DNA from 2 places in the Planococcus sp. TJ-307 genome. Region 1 is predicted to be linked to the other one. Evidence: a T-box and tRNA genes for the amino acid it is inferred to sense, from the RefSeq annotation. Region 1 holds a T-box; the other holds one or more tRNA genes.

Region 1 (11,040 bases):
TGACGCAAAAACATGAAACAATTGTCGAAGATGTGTCATGGCACTATATCGGCAATTTGCAAACAAGAAAAGTAAAAGATGTCATTGATAAAATTGATTACCTGCACTCATTGGACCGTTTAAGTTTAGCTAAAGAAATACAAAAACGGGCAAGCAGTCAAATCAAATGTTTTGTGCAAGTAAATGTGTCAGGTGAAGAGTCGAAAAGTGGACTTTCACCTAGTGAGACTTTGGACTTTATCGAATCCTTAAAACCTTATGATAAAATTCAGGTAGTCGGATTAATGACGATGGCACCAAATACAACGGACGAGCTTGAGATTCGTGAAGCTTTCAAAGGATTAAAATTACTCCAACTCCAAGTATCAGAAAAACAATGGAACCATGCACCATGCACAGAATGCTCCATGGGCATGTCCAATGATTACTTAATTGCTGCACAAGAAGGGGCAAGTTTTGTCCGGATTGGAACAGCGTTAGTCGGCTCGGAAAGTGAGGCAAAACAATGAGCGTTAAAAACAAATTCAAAAATTTCTTTTATTTAGATGAGTATGAAGAAGAACAAGTGCGGGAACAGCCTGCACCTCAACAAAAGCCAGCTCCTAGGTATGAAAAACCGGCCCCCGCAATACAAGAGCCGAAAAAAGCACCGAAAGAACGGCGCCAGAAAGTGGAGGAGACCATTGTGCCTAATTTAGTCAGTTTGCAGAGTGCTTCAAAATCTTCAAAAGTCAGTTTGGCAGAGCCAAGAGTTTATGCAGAAGCACAGGACATTGCAGAGAGCTTAAAAAGCAAGCAGGCTGTGGTTGTTAATCTTCAACGCATCGAAAAAGATCAAGGTCTTCGGATTATTGATTTTTTAAGCGGAACAGTCTATGCCCTTGGCGGAGATATTCAACGCATTGGAACCGACATCTTCTTATGCGTACCAGACACTGTTGAAGTGGACGGCGCCATTTCAGATTATTATTACGATGATCAACAATAAGAGGGGTGCCATAAAATAATATGCTATTTCTTGTAGAGCTATTACTTTCAGCTATTAACATCTATTTCTTTATTCTCATTATCAGTGTCTTTATGAGCTGGGTGCCAAGCATCAAAGAGTCGAGCTTTGGCCAGATGATTTCCAAAATCACGGATCCCTATTTGGATATATTCAGACGTTTTATTCCACCAATCGGCATGATCGATATTTCTCCGATTGTGGCAATTTTTACGCTTAGATTAGCAAGCCAAGGAATTGTTGTCCTGGCTAATTATTTTCTTCTTAATTGACCTCACGTTATGTGAGGTCTTTTTCTTGAAGAATGGACTAAATGCGAAGGAGAATTTACATGGAAGAGATATTTCAGCATTTTAGAAAAGAAGAACAACAGTTTATTGAACAGGCATCCGGATGGCTTCGTGAAGTGGAAGACCGCTATTCACCTAAATTGACCGATTTTCTGGATCCTCGCCAGCGTTTTATCGTAGAGGCCGTGATGGGGTCAAGTGAGGTAAAAATGATGGCTTCGGGAGCTTTCAAAGAGGCTGAAAGACAGCGGGTGCTGCTCTACCCTTCTTATTTTGAACCTCAGCAGGAAGATTTCAATATGACAGTTTTCGAATTAAAATACCCGTCAAAGTTCGTCAATTTACGCCACCCTGATATTTTAGGGTCATTAATGTCGCTCGGACTCGATCGCAGTAAATTTGGAGATATCCGGATCGACAACGAACGTGTCCAGCTTGCGGTCATGAATGAAATCAGTCCGTATTTGCAAAGCAATTTCATCAGTGCTGCGAAAGTGAAAGTTCATTTGAATGAAGTGACTGAAGTCAGCGATTTGATTGAGACGAGCGAAGAATGGACAGAAGAGTCGTATACAGTCAGTTCAATGCGATTGGATACGGTGATGAGTTCGGTTTATAATATTTCCCGTCAAAAAGCGTCTGCACTGATTCACGGCGGAAAAGTGAAAGTCAATTGGACCTTACAGGAACAGCCATCGTTCGAGCTGCACGAATCGGATATGATTTCTTCGAGAGGTTATGGACGAGTCCGCTTAATAATGATCGAGGGCCGCACCAAAAAAGACAAAGTCCGGCTGCAAGTCGGCCGCCTGGAAGCAAAAAAATAGGCGGCTTTTAAAAAATCCGAAATAATACTGAAATTTCGAGTCATGAACGGTATAATAGGAAGATAAGATGACAAGTTAAGGAGAGGTTTACTCAATGCCATTATCCCCGTTAGATATACATAACAAAGAATTCAGCCGAGCATTCCGAGGATATCAGGAAGATGAAGTAAATGAATTCCTGGAACAAATCATGAGAGATTATGAAATTCTGCTGAAAGACAAGTCGACTCTGGAAGAGCGGTTGCGGACAACCGATGAACGGGTTGGACATTTTAATACAATCGAATCAACATTGCAGAAATCGATTTTTGTGGCTCAGGAAGCGTCAGAAGAAGTTCGACGCAACTCACAAAAAGAAGCAGAATTGATCATCAAAGAAGCAGAAAAAAATGCGGACCGCATCGTCAATGAATCATTGACAAAAGCACGCCGCATCGCTCAAGAAATCGAAGAGCTGAAAAAACAATCACGCATTTTCAAAAACCGCTTTAAAATGTTGGTCGAAGCCCAATTGGATTTGATCGAAACAGATGATTGGGAAACCTTGTTGGAATACGACATTGATACACAGAATCTCGAGAAGATTGAGAAGGACAAAGAAGAGTCGAACTCTTGACTCTGAGGCTTTCTGCTTCTATAATTACGACATACAAAAAAACGCGCTGATAGAGACAGTAAGCTATGCTGAACGGTAAAGCGAACCAGGAACAGTGAAAGCCTGGCACGAAGGCATGGATGAAAATCACTCTTGAGCAGAATTGGTGAACGCCAGTATCCAATTCCGTCTACGCCACGTTACGGCGATCGAGTGGCAGCTATCTAGCTGCAACAAGGGTGGTACCGCGAGTCTAAGCTTCTCGTCCCTTTCCAGGGATGGGGGCTTTTTATTATGCCTACAGGAGGAATGGAAATGGAATACAAAGATACGTTATTGATGCCAAAAACAGATTTTCCGATGCGCGGCAATTTGCCGAACCGGGAACCGGAAATGCAACAAAAATGGGAAGAGATGGACATTTACAGGAAAGTATTGGACCGGACAAAAGGCCGCCCATTCTTTATTCTTCATGACGGGCCTCCATATGCGAACGGCGATTTGCATATGGGCCACGCACTGAACAAAGTATTAAAAGACATGATCGTCCGTTCGCGTTCCATGATGGGTTTCCATGCCCCTTACGTTCCGGGCTGGGATACACACGGATTGCCGATTGAGCAGGCTTTGACTAATAAAGGCGTAAACCGCAAAGAAATGTCATTGGCAGAATTCCGCAAACTATGCGAAGAATATGCTTACCAGCAAATCGACAACCAGCGCTCACAATTTAAAAGAATTGGCGTTCGCGGCGATTGGGAAAATCCCTATGTAACATTAAAACCGGCATATGAAGCACGCCAAATCGAAGTGTTCGGCAAAATGGCCAATAAAGGCTATATCTACAAAGGATTAAAACCGGTTTACTGGTCCCCGTCAAGCGAATCATCACTTGCGGAAGCAGAAATCGAATACCATGATAAAAAATCTCCATCGATTTACGTATCTTTCCCTGTCACTGACGGCAAAGCCGTATTGGCAGAAGGCACGAACTTGGTCATCTGGACAACAACTCCATGGACCATCCCGGCAAACCTGGGGATATCTGTGCATGGCAAATTGGACTACGCAGAAGTATCTGTAAATGGTTCTCTTTATATCATCGCGCAGGAACTATTGAAGGAAGTTGCGGAAGAATTGGGCTGGACAGATTACGAAGTTGTCCGGGTATTGAAAGGTGCCGAAATGGAACATATCTTAGCGAAACACCCGCTTTATGACCGGACCTCACTGGTTATGCTTGGCGATCATGTAACCACTGACTCAGGTACAGGCTGCGTCCATACAGCTCCTGGCCACGGGGAAGATGATTTCTTGATCGGTAAGAAATACGGTTTAGATGTTCTTTGTCCGGTCGATGAACGCGGAGTCATGACAGACGAAGCGCCTGGGTTCGAAGGCGAGTTCTATGACAAAGCAAATAAATCAATCACGGAAGCGCTCGACAATGCAGGCGCTCTTGAGAAGCTTTCTTTCATCACCCACTCGTATCCGCATGACTGGCGGACAAAAAAGCCGGTCATCTACCGTGCCACGGCTCAGTGGTTTGTATCAATCGATGCTTTCCGTGATCAAATCTTAAAAGCCATCAAAGAAACGTCATTTACACCGGCATGGGGCGAAACGCGCCTGTTCAATATGCTGCGTGACCGCGGCGATTGGAATATTTCGCGCCAGCGCGTATGGGGCGTTCCGATTCCTGTGTTCTACGCCGAAAATGGCGATCCCGTGATCACGGAAGAAACGATTGCGCACATCGCTGATTTGTTCCGTGAAAAAGGGTCGAATGTTTGGTTTGAGCGTCCAGCTGCAGAACTATTGCCGGCAGGATTCACACATCCAAGCAGCCCGAACGGCTTGTTCACGAAAGAAATGGACATCATGGATGTTTGGTTCGATTCCGGATCATCTCACCAAAGCGTTCTTGATGAACGTGAAGATCTTCAGTATCCGGCTGATTTGTATTTGGAAGGATCTGACCAATACCGCGGTTGGTTCAACTCATCACTCACCACAAGCGTCGCCATCAATGGCATCGCACCTTATAAAGGCATCTTAAGCCATGGCTTCACGCTTGACGGCAATGGCCGCAAGATGAGCAAATCACTTGGAAACGTCATCGTGCCTGCAAAAGTAATGAACCAAATGGGAGCAGATATTTTGCGACTTTGGGTTGCTTCTGTTGATTACACAGCGGATGTTCGGGTTTCAGACGAGAACTTCAAGCAAGTGTCGGAAGTTTACCGCAAAATCCGCAACACGCTGAAATTCCTTCACGGGAACTTGGCTGACTTTAATGAACAAGAGCACCGCGTAGCATTTGAAGATATGCGTGAAATGGATCAGTACATGGCGATGAAATTGCAGAAGATGGTGGAAACTGTGCGTAAAGCATACGAAACCTACGAATTCTCGAGCATCTATCACGCATTGAACAATTACTGCGCTAATGATTTGAGCTCGTTCTACCTGGATGTGGCGAAGGATGTCGTGTATATCGAAAGTGCAGATAACCTGCACCGCCGCGCCATGCAGACGGTTATGTTCGATTCATTGATGGCGATCTTGAAGCTGTCTGCACCGATTATTCCGCATACAGCTGATGAATTGTGGTCATACTTGAACTTTGTTGAAGAAGAAAGTGTCCAGTTGACTGACTTCCCAGAAGCAGTACTAAATCCAGCGTTTGAAGGCTTGAATGAAAAATGGAGCCGCTTTATGGATGTTCGCGACGATGTGTTAAAAGCATTGGAAGAAGCACGTGCTGCTAAAACAATCGGTAAATCCCTTGAAGCAAAAGTGACCGTTTACGGAAACGACGAACTGGCGGCGTTGCTCGCTTCTACGGATGAAAACCTTGCCCAATTGTTTATCGTATCAAAATACGAATACGGCGGTACGCAAGATCAAGCACCAGAACATGCTGTCAAACTGAACGAAGTTTCAGTGACAGTTGAAAAAGCACAAGGCGAAAAATGCGAACGCTGCTGGACGATTTCAGAAGAAATTGGCACAAGCGAAGCACATCCGGCATTATGCCCGCGCTGTGCAAGTGTTGTAGAAAAACAATACGCTTAACACACAGAGCGGTTCATGTAGAGTAGAGGTCTGGAGAACCGGCATTCCGGTTTTTCAGACCTTTACTTTTTTCAATGATATTGTGTTAAAATAGATTGACTGATGAATTGACGGAGGATACGGATGTTTATTTATTATGGAATCGCGTTATTGATAATTGCAGTGGATCAATGGACAAAATGGCTGGTCCTGAAAAATATGGAATTGGGCGAACGAATTCCGGTAATTGAACCTTATCTCGGTTGGCTGTCGCACCGGAACCGCGGCGCCGCTTGGGGAATGCTTGAGGGACAGATGTGGCTGTTTGGCATCATTACCGTGGCAGTCATCATTGGGATTCTTTACTATTTTCATAAACACGCACAAGGGCAGCCGCTGTTCCAGCTAAGCTTGATGATTCTCTTAGGCGGAGCGATCGGCAACTTTATCGATCGGATGCTGCGCGGGGAAGTCGTCGATTTTGTCGATGTGCTGATTCCGGTGATCAATTACGAGTTTCCGATATTTAATGTTGCGGATGCCGCTTTAACAATCGGTGTCGTGTTAATGATTATTTATATTATTTATGACGAAAAACAACAAAAGAAAAAGGTGTCTTAATGGAAGATTTAACGATTGAAATTTCAGAAGAAATGGCCGGCGAACGAGTAGACAAAGCCGTGTCATCGATAGATGAAGAATGGTCGCGTTCGCAGATCGCCAATTGGGTCAAAGAAGGCGCGGTAAAAGTTAACGGCATTACCGTAAAGCCAAACTACAAAGTACGCTTGCAAGATATTATCATTGTCACCCCTCCCGAGCTTGTAGAGCTGGATGTTGTGCCTGAAGACCTGAATTTAGAAATTGTCTATGAAGACGAAGATGTTCTTGTCGTCAACAAACCGAAAGGCATGGTTGTCCACCCTGCTCCGGGACATGCTAATGGAACATTGGTGAATGGCTTAATGCATCATTGCCAGGATCTTTCCGGTATTAATGGCGTAGTACGCCCTGGAATCGTCCATAGAATTGACAAAGATACATCCGGGTTGTTGATGGTCGCGAAAAATGATGCTTCCCATACGTCATTGGTTGACCAATTGGTGAAAAAGACTGTTACCCGTAAATACGTAGCATTGGTACATGGACATATTCCTCATGACAAAGGAACAATTCAAGCACCAATTGCACGCGATCCAAAAGAGCGCCAGAATATGGCCATTGTCGACAAAGGAAAGCATGCGGTTACGCATTTCCGCGTATTGGAACGTTTCGGCAACTTCACGCTTGTGGAATGCCGTCTGGAAACAGGAAGAACCCACCAAATCCGTGTCCACATGAAATACATTGGCTATCCACTTGTTGGCGATCCAAAGTACGGACCGAAAAAAACGATGGACGTTGGCGGACAAGCTCTTCACGCAGAAGTCATCGGATTTGTTCATCCAAAAACGGCAGAATACCTGGAGTTTTCTGCAGAGCCGCCGGCTGAATTTGCAGAACTCCTAGAATCTCTTCGCGACAAGGATTGACAAACCCGAACGTCTTTCTTTATACTTAAAAAAACGAACCGAATAATGAACACCTTTAATAACAGTCCTGAGAGGCTGAGAAGGTATTTACGCAAGCCGGAAGCCTGTCTTCCGTGCTGAATTTTTCTGCGCATCTATCCTCTTGCCTCTTGGGCAAGAGGTTTTTTATTTGTAAAAAAGGAGCGGAACTCATGGTGGAAAAAGCGGATATTTTGGACGAACAAGCAATCAGCCGGGCTATCACCCGAATCGCGCATGAAATTATTGAACGCAACAAAGGCATCGATGAGTGCATACTGGTCGGCATCAAAACGCGGGGAGCTTTCATTGCAAAGCGCCTGGCGGAGAAAATAGAAAAAATCGAAGGACGCCCGATTATGAAAGGCGAACTTGATATCACTCTTTACCGGGACGACCTGAGCATTAAAACAAAAAATCAGGAGCCTTTGGTCCAGCAAGTGGATATCGAACACAGCATACTCAATAAAAAGGTTATTCTTGTGGACGATGTGCTTTATACAGGACGGACAGTCCGTGCGGCGATGGACGCCGTGATGGATCTTGGCAGACCTGCCCAAATTCAACTGGCTGTGCTCATTGACCGGGGCCATCGCGAACTGCCGATCCGGGCAGACTTTGTCGGAAAAAACATTCCGACATCGAGCGATGAACGGATAGTCGTGCAAATGATCGAAAGCGACCGGGTTGACCGGGTAGCCATTCACGAATAGAGAGATAGAGACAGGGGAGAATGGACAGTGAGCGAAGCAATTTTAGATGTACAAGATAAACCGAAAGCAGCCCAATGGATTTCATTAAGTTTGCAGCACATGTTTGCGATGTTTGGCGCGACGATCCTGGTGCCGCAGCTGGTCGGCTTGAGCCCTGCCATTGCGCTGTTGACAAGCGGAATCGCCACGATCATCTTCATCATTATTACGCAGTTTAAAGTACCAGCTTACCTGGGTTCTTCATTCGCCTTTATTGTACCAATCACGATTGCCACTGAAACTGGCGGCATCGGCTCGGCGATGATCGGTGCGATGTTCGTGTCAGCAGTTTACGCCATTGTTGCGCTGATCATTTGGAAAACGGGCTATCAATGGCTGATGAAGCTGCTTCCACCGATTGTGGTAGGACCTGTCATCATTGTTATCGGACTTGCCTTGTCAGGAACGGCAGTAGACATGGCGATGAATATTCCTGTCGGCAACGGATCGGAATACAGCTTGATCCATTTCTCAGCTGCCATTGTCACGTTGTTGACGGCAATCATTTGCAACATCTATTTCAAAAATATCATTTCACTGATGCCCATCTTGATTGGTATCATCGTAGGCTATGTATACTCAGCTGCGATTGGCATTATTGATTTTACGGCCATCGGCGAAGCAAGCTGGTTCGCTGTACCGGAGTTTCTGATTCCGGGAGTGGATTACTCGTTTCAAGTAACGCCGACCTTGCTGTTCGTCATGGTGCCAATTGCCATCGTGACCATTTCTGAACACATCGGCCATCAGCTGGTGCTCGGCAAAATCGTAGACCGCAATTACATAAAAGATCCCGGCCTGCACCGCTCGATACTGGGCGACGGCATCGGAACCTTTATTTCTTCCTTGGTCGGCGGTCCGCCAAAGACCACATACGGCGAGAACATTGGCGTTCTGGCCATAACGAAAGTATTTTCAGTTTATGTAATCTTAGGAGCTGCAGTGTTCGCCATTGCGTTTTCATTTCTGGGCAAACTGATGGCGGTGATCGAGACCATTCCGACAGCAGTGCTTGGCGGAATTTCGATCCTGCTGTTCGGCATTATCGCTTCTTCCGGATTGCGCATGCTGGTGGACAACAACATTGACTTTGGCAACAACCGCAACTTGGTCATTTCCTCTGTCATCCTGGTGATCGGCATCGGCGGAGCCAAGCTGGAATTCAGCGAGTCCTTTGCGATTGAAGGAATGGCACTTGCCGCAATCGTCGGTGTCATCCTTAACCTGGTGCTGCCGGGTCTGAATAAGAACGAGTTAGACGACGGAACTGAATAATTACCTTTTAATGAATGTCCAGAGAGGCATGGAAAGGGTTGAAAATTGGGGTGGACTCTGCCCTTTTTTCCTCACACCTTCCTGCCCCTGGGAAGGTGTTTTTTTATAGCGGATGAAAGGGAGAGATGATTTTGGCAAACTTACTATCGATGAACAACTTAAAAAACCAAACCATCATGAACTTGCTGGAACGTGCGGAAAAATTTCGCAAAGGCGAAAAAGCACCGATAGATGGAACAGTCGTTAACTTGTTTTTCGAACCGAGTACGCGGACCAAAATGAGTTTTGAAATGGCCGAGCACAATATGGGGCTGGCAGTCCTGCCATTTGAAACAGCTTTCTCAAGCATTTTGAAAGGAGAAACACTGTACGATACGGTCAAGACGATGGAAGCGATTGGAGTGAACGCAGTCATCATTCGCCACGAGGAAGAGGAGTACTACCAGCAGCTTGAGGGTTGCAAGGTTGCGGTCATCAACGGTGGGGATGGGTCGGGACAGCATCCAACACAATCGCTGTTGGATTTGCTGACCATCTACCAAGAGTTTGGACGAGTCGAAGGCATTCACGTCACGATCGTCGGAGACATTGCACACAGCCGCGTCGCAAAATCGAATGCCGCGGCACTCAAACAGCTGGGGGCGGAGGTAACATTTATCTGCCCGGAAGAATGGAGCGGAGAGTACGATTCCTCGGAACACTTGGACGACTTTATTGAAAAGACAGATGTCGTCATGATGCTGCGGGTCCAGCATGAACGCCATGCGGTATCGGCCCTGTTTTCAAAAGAAAACTACCACGAGCAATACGGCTTGACGATTGAACGGGAAAAGCGGATGAAAGAGGGGGCTATCATTATGCATCCCGCGCCGATCAACCGCGGTGTGGAAATTGCAGACAGCCTCGTTGAATGTGAACGCTCACGAATTTTCAAACAAATGGCGAACGGAGTATTTGTCCGAATGGCCGTACTTGAATACGCATTGAAAGGGAGAGATTAACTTGAATTTATTCATAAAAAACGTAAACATACTGCAACATGGAGAACTTGCACCAACCAATATTCGCATCACAGATGGCAAAATCGATGAAATCGGCAAAGATTTAAAAGTGAAAGACGAAACGGAAATTGACGGCAAAGGCCGGATGATCGCACCAGGATTTGTTGATATCCACGTTCACTTGCGTGAACCAGGCGGCGAGCAGAAAGAAACAATCGAAAGTGGAACAAAGTCAGCGGCAAAAGGCGGATTCACCACCATTTGCGCGATGCCGAATACGCGTCCTGTTCCCGACACGAAAGAAAATCTGCAGCTGGTCAACGGTTTGATCGAGAAAAATGCGCTTATCCGAGTTTTGCCGTATGCTTCCATCACCATCAGAGAAGCCGGGAAAGAACGCACAAACTTGCAGGAGTTGAAAGACAACGGCGCCTTTGCCTTCACCGATGACGGTGTTGGCATCCAGCAGGCAGGCATGATGTACGAAACGATGCAAGATGCAGCAAAAATTGACATGGCGGTCGTCGCACATTGTGAAGACAACAGCTTGATTTATGACGGCGTCATGCATGAAGGCAAACGCAGCAAAGAGCTAGGGTTAAAAGGCATTCCGTCGATTGCAGAGTCTGTGCACATCGCACGCGACATTTTGCTGGCCGAAGCGGCAGGGGCACATTATCATGTCTG
Region 2 (11,040 bases), on a different contig from region 1:
TAGGTTCGAGGTGGAAGCGTGGCGACACGTGCAGCTGACGAATACTAATCGATCGAGGACTTAACCAAACTATTGTATCGTGAACGCTTCACCAATGCTCAATGTCGGGTATCCAGTTTTGAAAGAATAAGGAATAGTTTTTTGTAAAAAAAGCTTGTAAAAACCTGTGAGATTGGTATAATCAATCTTGTCTTTCAAAACCAAATAGTCCAGTGATGATGGCAAAGAGGCCACACCCGTTCCCATCCCGAACACGGCAGTTAAGCTCTTTTGCGCCGATGGTAGTTGGGGGTCTCCCCCTGTGAGAGTAGGACGTCGCTGGGCAATACTTATCGGAGGATTAGCTCAGCTGGGAGAGCATCTGCCTTACAAGCAGAGGGTCGGCGGTTCGATCCCGTCATCCTCCACCATTTTTTCACTCTTTCGCCGGAGTAGCTCAACTGGTAGAGCAACTGACTTGTAATCAGTAGGTTGAGGGTTCAAGTCCTTTCTCCGGCACCACTCATGTAAACGAGCCATTAGCTCAGCTGGTAGAGCATCTGACTTTTAATCAGAGGGTCGAAGGTTCGAATCCTTCATGGCTCACCATTTTTTAATTGCATAATTGCCACGCGGGTGTGGCGGAACTGGCAGACGCACTAGACTTAGGATCTAGCGCCTTCGGGCGTGGGGGTTCGACTCCCTTCACCCGCACCATTTTTGCGGAAGTAGTTCAGTGGTAGAACGCCACCTTGCCAAGGTGGAGGTCGCGAGTTCGAACCTCGTCTTCCGCTCCATATTTTTTTTGCACATGATACCGACCCCTTGCCGGGGTGGCGGAACTGGCAGACGCACAGGACTTAAAATCCTGCGGTAGGTGACTACCGTACCGGTTCGATTCCGGTCCTCGGCACCATTTATGCAAAACCAAATGAATAGATTTCAAGCGCCCGTAGCTCAATTGGATAGAGTACTTGACTACGAATCAAGCGGTTAGAGGTTCGAGTCCTCTCGGGCGCGCCATATTTTTACCCTCAGCAATTCAAGTTCGGGAAGTAGCTCAGCTTGGTAGAGCACTTGGTTTGGGACCAAGGGGTCGCAGGTTCGAATCCTGTCTTCCCGACCAAACAATGGGGCCTTAGCTCAGCTGGGAGAGCGCCTGCCTTGCACGCAGGAGGTCAGCGGTTCGATCCCGCTAGGCTCCACCAACTATATTAATAAAGATCCTGGCGGCGTAGCTCAGCTGGCTAGAGCGTACGGTTCATACCCGTAAGGTCGGGGGTTCGATCCCCTCTGCCGCCACTTTTTTAGGACCTTTAGCTCAGTTGGTTAGAGCAGACGGCTCATAACCGTCCGGTCGCAGGTTCGAGTCCTGCAAGGTCCACCATTTATCTATTATCACGGAGGAATACCCAAGTTTGGCTGAAGGGATCGGTCTTGAAAACCGACAGGGGAGTCAAATCCCGCGGGGGTTCGAATCCCTCTTCCTCCTCCATTATTTTTAAAATGTGTGGACAATTTTTATTAAAGAATGTGTAAGAAGCAATTTATATCATTATCGCGGGGTGGAGCAGTTCGGTAGCTCGTTGGGCTCATAACCCAAAGGTCGCAGGTTCAAATCCTGCCCCCGCAACCAAATGGTCCCGTGGTGTAGCGGTTAACATGCCTGCCTGTCACGCAGGAGATCGCCGGTTCGATCCCGGTCGGGACCGCCATTTTTTTCAAAGTTGTGGGTCAGTAGCTCAGTCGGTAGAGCATTAGATTGAAGCTCTAAGTGTCGGCGGTTCGATTCCGTCCTGACCCACCATCTTTTGCGGGTGTAGTTTAGTGGTAAAACCTCAGCCTTCCAAGCTGATGATGAGGGTTCGATTCCCTTCACCCGCTCCATAATTTATACATATGGGCCTATAGCTCAGCTGGTTAGAGCGCACGCCTGATAAGCGTGAGGTCGATGGTTCGAGTCCATTTAGGCCCACCATTCCGAAGTAGCTCAGTGGTAGAGCACCGCACTGTTAATGCGATGGTCGTAGGTTCGAGTCCTACCTTCGGAGCCATACTGGGGAAGTACTCAAGTGGCTGAAGAGGCGCCCCTGCTAAGGGTGTAGGTCGGGCAACCGGCGCGAGGGTTCAAATCCCTCCTTCTCCGCCAGTATTAGGCCCCTTGGTCAAGCGGTTAAGACACCGCCCTTTCACGGCGGTAACACGGGTTCGAATCCCGTAGGGGTCATTATAAAAAAGCGTCATGCATTTAATTGCATGACGCTTTTTTTCGTTTTAGTGGAAATATAGCTGTGAAGCATCATCCCAAGCATCACGAGCAATATGCCAAATAACGATAAACCGGATGGAAAAGCAATGGATAGAAACAGAACTTCACCTACTAAAGCAAATAAAACTTCCATCGATTGAGTGGCTTCAACGGCGCCTAGCTTTTGCATGTTTCCCCTAACCAGATCTGTAGCTTTAAAGAAAAGAACGGTAGCAATAACGCCTGAGCTGATTGCGACGATCAAAGTTTGAAAGCTTTGCGACGCTGTTGGTCCGCCTACTGTAATGGCGCCATAAAGCGATAGCAAGAGCCAAAAAGGCAAGCTGGCTAAAGACATTCCTAAAACTCGCTGATAAGCATCCAGCCTGCCTTCACATATATCCATCATTTTTCTATTGCCGAGCGGATATGCAAAAGCAGCGATCACTACTGGAATAAAACCAAGCCACAATGTTGTGGAAGATACGGCTGCCAGGTGCTCTAGCTGCATCAAACAAACTCCTGCCACTATAATAAACGAGATTAACAAGCCTTTTAGAGGGATTTTTCCTCGTATTTGAATTGTCTCTTTATTGCTATGTACCGTAATTAGAAATAGCGGGGCCAAAAGTGTACCTGCGATAATAGTAATTTGCCATGTGCCTGCAATAAGCCAACCTGGAGAGTAAGCAGCAGCAAAACACAGGGGAGCGTAAAATAAACCGAATCCGACAAAGCTCCATAACAACCAAGCTCCTTTGTTTCTGTTCATTTCCTGCAGTAACGGCTTCAGGTTTCTTCGGAAGAGGACAATCACCAGCAAAAAGGGAATCATGAAGATAAAGCGAAGAGAGGCGCTCCAAATCCAACTCCCGCCACTGGCTTCCATTGTAGCGTTTAGTACAAAAGTAAAGGCAAAGAAAAAAGCAGCGATAATGCCAATTATAATGGGTTTCATCCGACAGCCTCCTAAAACAAACACTTTTTAATGATTTATCTACTATACCGCATGCTTAAATTTCATCATAGTGTTATTCAAACTAAAAAGGGATCCCTGTGGAATCCCTTTTACACATTATTATAGAAGGTAATCAATCAATAATCCGATGCCGAGCAAGAATGCGACAAAGGTATTCGTTTTGCCTGTATCTTTCATGGCTGGCATCACTTTGAGCGGTTCAGTGAAGCGTTTGAAGATCTGAACGACTTTAATCGGTTTTAAGACACTGAGAAAGACCAGCAAGGCCCAGGGTGTCAACATTCCTGTAACGACAAGAATGACAATCCAAGCGTACGCCAAGATAAAGAACCACATAAGAATGTTGACCGCAGCAGGCCGTCTAACCAAAATGGCCAATGTTTTGCGGCCGCTTTCCTCATCTCCGACAATGTCACGGATATTATTGGACAACATAATTGCAGCTACTAATAAGGTACTTGGAACAGCAAGCAAGGAAGCTTCCCATGTCACCATTCCGGTTTGAATGTAGAATGCAATGATGACGATCAAATAACCCATAACCACTCCGGAAAATAGTTCACCGAAAGGCGTGTAAGCAATCGGGTAGGGTCCGCCTGTGTAAAAATAGCCGATCATCATCGCAATTGCCCCAACAACTAAAAGCCACCAGCTGGTTTGTGAGCAAATGTAGATTCCGATAACCGCGGCGATCCCGTAAAATGCTAGAGCTAAAGCCAAAACAGTTTTAGGTTTGACGCCGTTTCGAACAATTGCGCCGCCGATGCCGACAGAGTTTTCATTGTCCAGGCCTCTGGCGAAATCATAGTATTCGTTGAACATATTGGTGGCTGCCTGAATCAACAAACTTGCGACAAGCATCGCCAGGAATAAAATCCAATCAATAGGGGAATGGTTTAAAGCAATCATTGTTCCCAAGAAAACGGGAGCGAAGGATGCGGTTAATGTATGAGGGCGGGTCAACTGCCACCAAACGCGCCATCCGCTGTCCGCTTGTAGTGAATGTGTCATTTCTATCTCTCCTTTAATTCTTTCCACTGTTTATTGTACTTCAAAATAGAAGGGAATACAGCAAATGATGTGCTGATTTTAGCAGAAAAGAGTATGATAGAGGATAGAGATTAAAAAGTAAAACAGTTAGTGGAATAAACGAGACGCTTGTCTTAAAACGGAGGTATTCAGGTGAATTCAGAATCGTCTTCATCGATCCAACAGCCTGCGGAAAGCCAATACGAAGGCTACCGCTTTTATACGGAAACAATTGAAGTTACCCGGATGTCTGCATTGGCATTTTTTGAAGCCGGGGGAGATGAACATACGGGAAAACGCATGTATTGGCAAAATCGGGAAAAGACATTCACCTTGGTTGGAATTGGCCATGCGCATGTTCTTTCTACAGGTGAATCAACAGGACGATTTGAGAAAATCAAAGAAGACTGGGAGAGCTTGTGCCGCCAAATTGTCAATGAAGAAAATTCGGTTCAACCCGTGCTTTTTGGAGGCTTTTCATTCGATCCTTTGAACAACAAGCCGAGTGAATGGACAAGGTTCCCGCAGGCTTTTTTTGCAGTGCCGACTTTTCAGTTGATTTTAAAAGGTGAGCAGGCTTTTGTCAGCATTCATCTCATCACGGATCAGCAAGAAAGCTTTGCAGAGTTTGAAGCGATGCGCAAAGAGCGCGACAAATTAATTCACGCGGCTCAAGTATCAGAAGTGGATAAATACGATAAGCCCCGGGCGATTGGCCGAACAGAAATGAGAAAAGAAGAATACATGGCTTCGGTTCAAAAAGTAACCGATATTATAAAGGCTGAAGAAGTGGAAAAAGTAGTGATTGCAAGAACGCTAAAGCTGGAATACGACCATAAGCTTTCTCCGGCTTCAGCACTCTATCAAGTTTCCAATGAACAGCCTGAAAGCTTCCTGTTTGGCTTGGAGGCAGAAGAACAGTTTTTCTTTGGAGCGACTCCAGAGCGGTTGGTGAAAGTGGAAGACCGAAAAGCACTCTCAACGTGTTTAGCGGGTTCTACACCTCGAGGGAAAACCATGGAAAAAGACATCGAACTGGGCGAAGCTTTGCTGCAAGACCCGAAAAATCGGGCAGAGCATCAATACGTGGTGAAGATGATCGGCGAAGTATTTGAAGCAAACTGCAGCCGGACAGTTGTCCCTAAATTGCCGAAGCTGTTAAAAATTAGAGATATCCAGCATTTGTATACACCAGTGGAAGGTGTATTAAATCCAGGTGCTACTTTGTTTGATTTGGTAGAGGTTCTTCACCCAACTCCGGCGCTTGGCGGGGAACCGAAATTAGAAGCTTTGGAGATGATCCGTAAATACGAGGCGATGAATCGCGGCTATTACGCAGCTCCTATCGGCTGGATCGATGCCAAAGGAGACGGCGAATTCGCCGTCGCGATCCGTTCAGCTTTATTGGATGGCGAAAAAGCTTATTTATATGCGGGCGGCGGAATTGTAGCAGATTCCACACCGCAATCAGAGTATGACGAGACATGGGTTAAATTCAGGCCGATGCTTCGGGCATTGGGAGGTCAATGGAGTGACGAATCGTAAAGCATTAACCGAATACGTATCTGCATTTACCCATTCGCTGGTCGAACTGGGGGTGTCGGATGTTGTCATCAGTCCAGGATCCCGGTCCACACCGCTTGCCTATGCTTGCATGAAGCAGGAAGGCCTAACGGTTTACCGGCAGATTGACGAACGTTCAGCCGCCTATTTTGCACTCGGCATGGCAAAAGCTTCCGGCAGACCAGTTATGCTGTTGTGTACATCGGGTACTGCAGCCGCCAATTATTTTCCTGCAATCGTTGAAGCCTATTATGCACGTGTGCCATTGATCGTTGTAACGGCAGACCGTCCGCATGAGCTGCGCGAAGTCGGAGCGCCACAAGCCATTAACCAAGTCAATTTGTTTGGGTCTCATGTCAAATGGGCGACAGATTTGCCAATGCCAGAAACAGAAAACCAATTGGCATTCCTGTCCCGCCATCTGCATCGCTCTGTCCAAAATGCCAGCAGCGAACCAAAAGGACCTGTACATGTCAACGTACCGTTCCGAGAACCGCTGCGCATCGATTTTGACCAGGCTTATGAAAGCTTTGGGGAAATCGCTCATTTCGGCGGAGAAATGGCTTTATCGGCCAGCAGCCAGGAATTTCTGCAAAACCTGCTGACAAAAGAAAAGGGTTTGCTGATTGTTGGAGAAATGACTGCGCAGATGCCGGATGAATTCTGGAAGTTTATCCAAAAGCTCGATTGGCCTGTACTGGCAGATCCGTTATCGAATCTGCGAGGTAATGTTCCTCCAGAAGCAATACATCTCATTATTGATTCTTATGATGCCTTATTAAAAAATGAAACATTTAAAGAAGAAGTTGCACCAGAAGCAGTTATCCGGATCGGACCACAGCCGGTGTCGAAGCCGCTCACTTTGTTCCTGACTGCAGTAAAACCGGCAGTATATGCAGTGTTTGACGAAAGTCCCATGCTGCGGGATGCTCAATCGCTTGCTACGCATCACATTCAGTCATCCGCAAATGCGTTATGGCACATGCCAGTAGAAAAGAAGCAAGAGAACCCGTACCGTGAAAAATGGACAACTGCTTCAGCACTTTACTGGGAAGTGGTCAACCGCCATTGCCAGGAAGAGTTGGATGAGGGCGTCTTGGCAAAAGTATTTTTTGATAAACTTGATGCCTGTGATTTGATTGTTGGCAGCAGCATGCCAATCCGAGATGTCGATACTTACTTTAAAGCGACAGCTCGGGATATCGTGATTTATGCCAACCGCGGAGCAAATGGCATTGACGGTGTGGTGTCGACGGCATTTGGCGTCCAGGCTGCAAACCAGCGTCCAGCGTTTCTGTATATCGGAGACTTGTCATTTTTGCACGACATGAACGGGTTGATAGCGTCCAAAATGCAAGCAACGGATTTGACGATTGTCATCATGAATAACGATGGCGGTGGGATATTCTCTTATTTGCCGCAGTCTCAGGAAGAGCGTTATTTTGAGGATTTGTTCGGCACGCCGACAGGACTGACATTCGTTGATGCCGCAAAAATGTATGATGCGCAGTATGTTGCAGTGGAAACGGCAGAACAGTTAGCTGAAGCGTTGGATCAGCCAAAAGACAAAGCCGTCAAAATCATTGAAGTGTTTACAGAGCGCCAGCATAATGTTGCCATACACCGCAAATTGTGGAGCCGTTTTGACGAGGAGCTGGCCAAGCAATGAGGCTTGCTGTTAACGGAACCCGTTATCACCTTGAAATCATGAACGGGGACAAACAACAAACGGTTGTCTTTTTACATGGCTTTACGGGAAGCACAAAAAGCTGGCAGCCCGTTATTGAAGCTTGGCATGAATCCAAAATCGTCCTGATCGATTTGATCGGCCATGGCGAAACGGATTGTCCGGAAACGGTTGAGCCTTATTCTATGGAACGGCAGCTGGAAGACTTGGATGCTTTGTTCGAACAATTGAATTTGGAAAGCTTGACGCTTGTTGGCTATTCAATGGGCGGTCGGACGGCACTGGCATATGCTTGCAGATTTCCAAAGCGTATTAACGCATTGGTGTTGGAAAGTGCTTCTCCTGGACTGTCGAGTGAAGCGGAGCGGCAAGAACGCCGCAAGCGCGATGAAGAGCTGGCCGAACGAATTGTTGCTGGCGGAATAGAAGAATTTGTTGACCGCTGGGAAAACATTTCACTGTTTGACAGCCAAAAATCCTTGCCTGAACCGGTGAAGCAAGCTGTCCGGGAAGAGCGCTTAGCACAAAAACCGGTGGGCCTTGCGAACAGCCTACGGGGCATGGGAACCGGTGCACAGGCGTCTTACTGGGATCGGTTGGCAAAGCTGGGCATACCGGTTTTGTTGGTAACGGGACTGCAAGATAAGAAGTTTGAAGCGATCGCCAATGAGATGTCTGAGCGATTGCCGGACGCTGTTCACAAAACTATTGATGCCGGCCATGCGATACATGTGGAAAAACCTGTTGAATTTGCTACAATAGTAAGAGAGTATTTAAGTTTGAACTATCAAGGAGGAAAATCATGACACGCGAGTGGATTACAGAACGTACATATGAAGATATTAAGTATGAAATTTTTAATGGTATTGCAAAAATTACCATCAACCGTCCAGAAGTGCGCAACGCCTTCCGTCCGAAAACAGTTCATGAGTTGATCGATGCATTTTCACGTGCACGCGACAATGCAGATGTAGGCGTCATTGTTTTAACTGGCGAAGGCGAAAAGGCTTTCTGTTCAGGCGGCGACCAATCGGTACGCGGACATGGCGGTTATGTTGGGGAAGATGAAATTCCACGCTTGAATGTTCTTGACCTTCAGCGTTTGATCCGTGTGATTCCAAAACCGGTCATCGCAATGGTGGCAGGATATGCAATCGGTGGCGGACACGTTTTGCACGTAGTTTGTGACTTGACGATTGCTGCAGACAACGCACGCTTTGGCCAAACAGGGCCGCGCGTAGGTTCATTTGACGCTGGCTACGGCTCGGGTTACTTGGCTCGCATCATCGGACACAAGAAAGCGCGTGAAATTTGGTACCTATGCCGCCAGTACGATGCGCAGGAAGCATTGGATATGGGCTTAGTCAACACAGTTGTGCCTCTTGACCAATTGGAAGACGAAACGGTTCAGTGGTGCCAGGAAATGCTTGAAATGAGCCCGACTGCACTGCGTTTTGTTAAAGCCGCAATGAATGCTGACACAGACGGCCTTGCTGGACTGCAGCAGATGGCTGGAGACGCAACCCTATTGTATTACACAACGGATGAAGCAAAAGAAGGCCGCGATGCGTTCAAAGAAAAACGCAAACCGGACTTTGGCCAATTCCCGCGTTTCCCGTGATTATCGAATAATTGAAAGCTGTCCTCCCAGGGGACAGCTTTTTTTGAAGAAAGGATTTTTTAGATGACGTATCCGAACTGGTTAAGCCAGCGGAGTTATTTGAGTGGCGATCGAATGGCTTTGTCGTTTGGGGAAAAGCAATGGACATTTTCAGAAACTAATGACCTGGCGCTTGAATATGCCGGTAAATTGACTGCACTCGGCATAACAGCAGATTCGCGTGTTGCGATTCTGGCAAAGTCGAATCCAGCGTTTGTTTTTGTCATGTACGGCTGTCTTCATTTGGGCTGCGAAATGGTCATGCTGAACGAGCGGCTGGCGAAAGCAGAACTGGCGTATCAAATCGAAGATTCTGGAGTGGACCACGTGTTGATGGCCGATCAGCTAACAGGTAAAGTGACATCCTCCACAATAATTTTATTCAGTGAACTCGATGCAGCTGTGCCGGTGAGATTCGAACCGCAGCAACAGTGGCGACAGGACCGCACCATTTCCATCATGTATACATCCGGAACTACAGGCAATCCAAAAGGCGTTCGGCAAACAGCCGAAAATCATTTTTCAAGTGCGGTATCTTCAGCGCTTAATCTCGGTATTGCGCCTAACGATGTGTGGCTGTGTTCCGTCCCCTTGTTCCATATCAGTGGCTTTTCGATTTTGATGCGGTCGCTGGTTTACGGCATGGGTGTGCGGCTCTATGAAAAGTTTGATGCGGAGCGCAGTGCAGAGGAAATTTGTAAGGGTACCGTGACTCATATGTCAGTCGTAGGAGTTATGCTGGAACGGATTTTAAGCAATGTGGAACAATCTCGAACACATGCGTCTCCTCAGTTTAAAGCAGTTCTTGCTGGTGGCGGACCGATTCCAGTCGCTTACATCAAGCGTGCCGAAAAATGTGGAATTCCGGTTTTGCAAACCTACGGAATGACGGAAACGTCCTCGCAGACCACAACTTTGCAATCGGCAGATGCGGAGCGGAAAATAGGCTCTTCCGGCAAACCGCTATTTTTATACGAAGTCAAAATAGATGATACGGAAAAACCAGGAGAAAATGGAGAAATTCTCATTCGCGGGCCTCAAGTGACGCCGGGCTATATTGGCAAATTTAGCGAGCGGAATGTGCATGAAGACGGCTGGCTCCACACGGGAGACATTGGCTATTTGGATGAAGAAGGCTTTTTATTTGTTGTGGACCGGCGTTCAGATCTGATCGTTTCGGGCGGAGAGAACGTTTACCCAGCGGAAATTGAGAAAGTTTTGCTGGCCCATCCGGCTATTCGGGAAGCCGGTGTCTGTGGTGCAGCAAGCGAAAACTGGGGCGAAGTTCCTGTAGCATTTGTGGTGCTAAACAAAGAAGCAACAACGGATGAATTGCTGGTGTACTGCCGTGAGCAGCTGGCTTCTTACAAAGTGCCAAAAAGGCTGTCATTTGTCGAGTCGCTGCCGCGCAATGCGTCGAACAAACTATTGAGAAGAGAGCTGAGAGCATGGCTGTAACAGTCCGGAACATTCAGCTGAAAACAGTTCGACAGCCGCTGCGGTCCCCGTTCAAGACAGTATTGCAGCAAGTGGAAGAACGGGAAGTGATCGTGGTTTCAGTTACAGGTGAGGCGGGTCATGTTGGCTACGGGGAATGTGTGGCTTTTGAAACGCCATGGTATACGGAAGAAACCATCGTCAGCTGCCGGTTTGTGCTGGAACAAGTTCTAGTGCCGCTGCTCATAAATAAAAGCTTTGAGAACCCACAGCAGGCATGGGACTTGTTTGCTGCGGTTAAAGGCAATAGAATGGCCAAAGCTGCTATAGAAATGGCCGTGTGGGACTTGTTCGCCAAGCAGCAAAAAAAGCCATTGTGGAAGTTCGTAGGAGGCTCTCAGCAACCGGTTCCTGCAGGCATTGTAGTAGCAGCGGATCCGCTGAAAATTGAGGGTCAG

The links. A T-box is a leader RNA that pairs with one kind of tRNA and senses whether it is charged. The one in region 1 lies ahead of ileS (isoleucine--tRNA ligase), so its partner is inferred to be a tRNA-Ile.
Region 2: it encodes a tRNA-Ile, which carries the amino acid that the T-box ahead of ileS (isoleucine--tRNA ligase) is inferred to sense. The anticodon was not compared.

The regions. Positions count from the first base shown of each region.
Region 1 is NZ_JBZDOJ010000001.1:1,213,945-1,224,984, forward strand. Features, by position in the region: gene AC4EHK_RS05865 (YggS family pyridoxal phosphate-dependent enzyme) at 1-509, shown strand, start outside; gene AC4EHK_RS05870 (cell division protein SepF) at 506-988, shown strand; gene AC4EHK_RS05875 (YggT family protein) at 1,009-1,278, shown strand; gene AC4EHK_RS05880 (YlmH family RNA-binding protein) at 1,338-2,123, shown strand; gene AC4EHK_RS05885 (DivIVA domain-containing protein) at 2,218-2,739, shown strand; T-box leader at 2,777-2,991, shown strand; gene ileS (isoleucine--tRNA ligase) at 3,034-5,796, shown strand; gene lspA (signal peptidase II) at 5,920-6,396, shown strand; gene AC4EHK_RS05900 (RluA family pseudouridine synthase) at 6,396-7,307, shown strand; gene pyrR (bifunctional pyr operon transcriptional regulator/uracil phosphoribosyltransferase PyrR) at 7,502-8,038, shown strand; gene AC4EHK_RS05910 (solute carrier family 23 protein) at 8,066-9,352, shown strand; gene AC4EHK_RS05915 (aspartate carbamoyltransferase catalytic subunit) at 9,484-10,353, shown strand; gene pyrC (dihydroorotase) at 10,355-11,040, shown strand, end outside.
Region 2 is NZ_JBZDOJ010000002.1:1,035,093-1,046,132, reverse strand. Features, by position in the region: partial or broken rRNA gene AC4EHK_RS11675 (23S ribosomal RNA) at 1-68, shown strand, start outside; rRNA gene rrf (5S ribosomal RNA) at 209-324, shown strand; tRNA gene AC4EHK_RS11665 (tRNA-Val) at 335-410, shown strand; tRNA gene AC4EHK_RS11660 (tRNA-Thr) at 426-501, shown strand; tRNA gene AC4EHK_RS11655 (tRNA-Lys) at 513-588, shown strand; tRNA gene AC4EHK_RS11650 (tRNA-Leu) at 612-696, shown strand; tRNA gene AC4EHK_RS11645 (tRNA-Gly) at 702-776, shown strand; tRNA gene AC4EHK_RS11640 (tRNA-Leu) at 807-895, shown strand; tRNA gene AC4EHK_RS11635 (tRNA-Arg) at 926-1,002, shown strand; tRNA gene AC4EHK_RS11630 (tRNA-Pro) at 1,029-1,105, shown strand; tRNA gene AC4EHK_RS11625 (tRNA-Ala) at 1,112-1,187, shown strand; tRNA gene AC4EHK_RS11620 (tRNA-Met) at 1,208-1,281, shown strand; tRNA gene AC4EHK_RS11615 (tRNA-Ile) at 1,290-1,366, shown strand; tRNA gene AC4EHK_RS11610 (tRNA-Ser) at 1,382-1,474, shown strand; tRNA gene AC4EHK_RS11605 (tRNA-Met) at 1,539-1,615, shown strand; tRNA gene AC4EHK_RS11600 (tRNA-Asp) at 1,619-1,694, shown strand; tRNA gene AC4EHK_RS11595 (tRNA-Phe) at 1,711-1,786, shown strand; tRNA gene AC4EHK_RS11590 (tRNA-Gly) at 1,793-1,866, shown strand; tRNA gene AC4EHK_RS11585 (tRNA-Ile) at 1,881-1,957, shown strand; tRNA gene AC4EHK_RS11580 (tRNA-Asn) at 1,959-2,033, shown strand; tRNA gene AC4EHK_RS11575 (tRNA-Ser) at 2,038-2,128, shown strand; tRNA gene AC4EHK_RS11570 (tRNA-Glu) at 2,135-2,206, shown strand; gene AC4EHK_RS11565 (DMT family transporter) at 2,220-3,185, opposite strand; gene AC4EHK_RS11560 (1,4-dihydroxy-2-naphthoate polyprenyltransferase) at 3,306-4,217, opposite strand; gene AC4EHK_RS11555 (isochorismate synthase) at 4,389-5,780, shown strand; gene menD (2-succinyl-5-enolpyruvyl-6-hydroxy-3-cyclohexene-1-carboxylic-acid synthase) at 5,767-7,467, shown strand; gene menH (2-succinyl-6-hydroxy-2,4-cyclohexadiene-1-carboxylate synthase) at 7,464-8,291, shown strand; gene menB (1,4-dihydroxy-2-naphthoyl-CoA synthase) at 8,288-9,106, shown strand; gene AC4EHK_RS11535 (o-succinylbenzoate--CoA ligase) at 9,170-10,603, shown strand; gene menC (o-succinylbenzoate synthase) at 10,594-11,040, shown strand, end outside.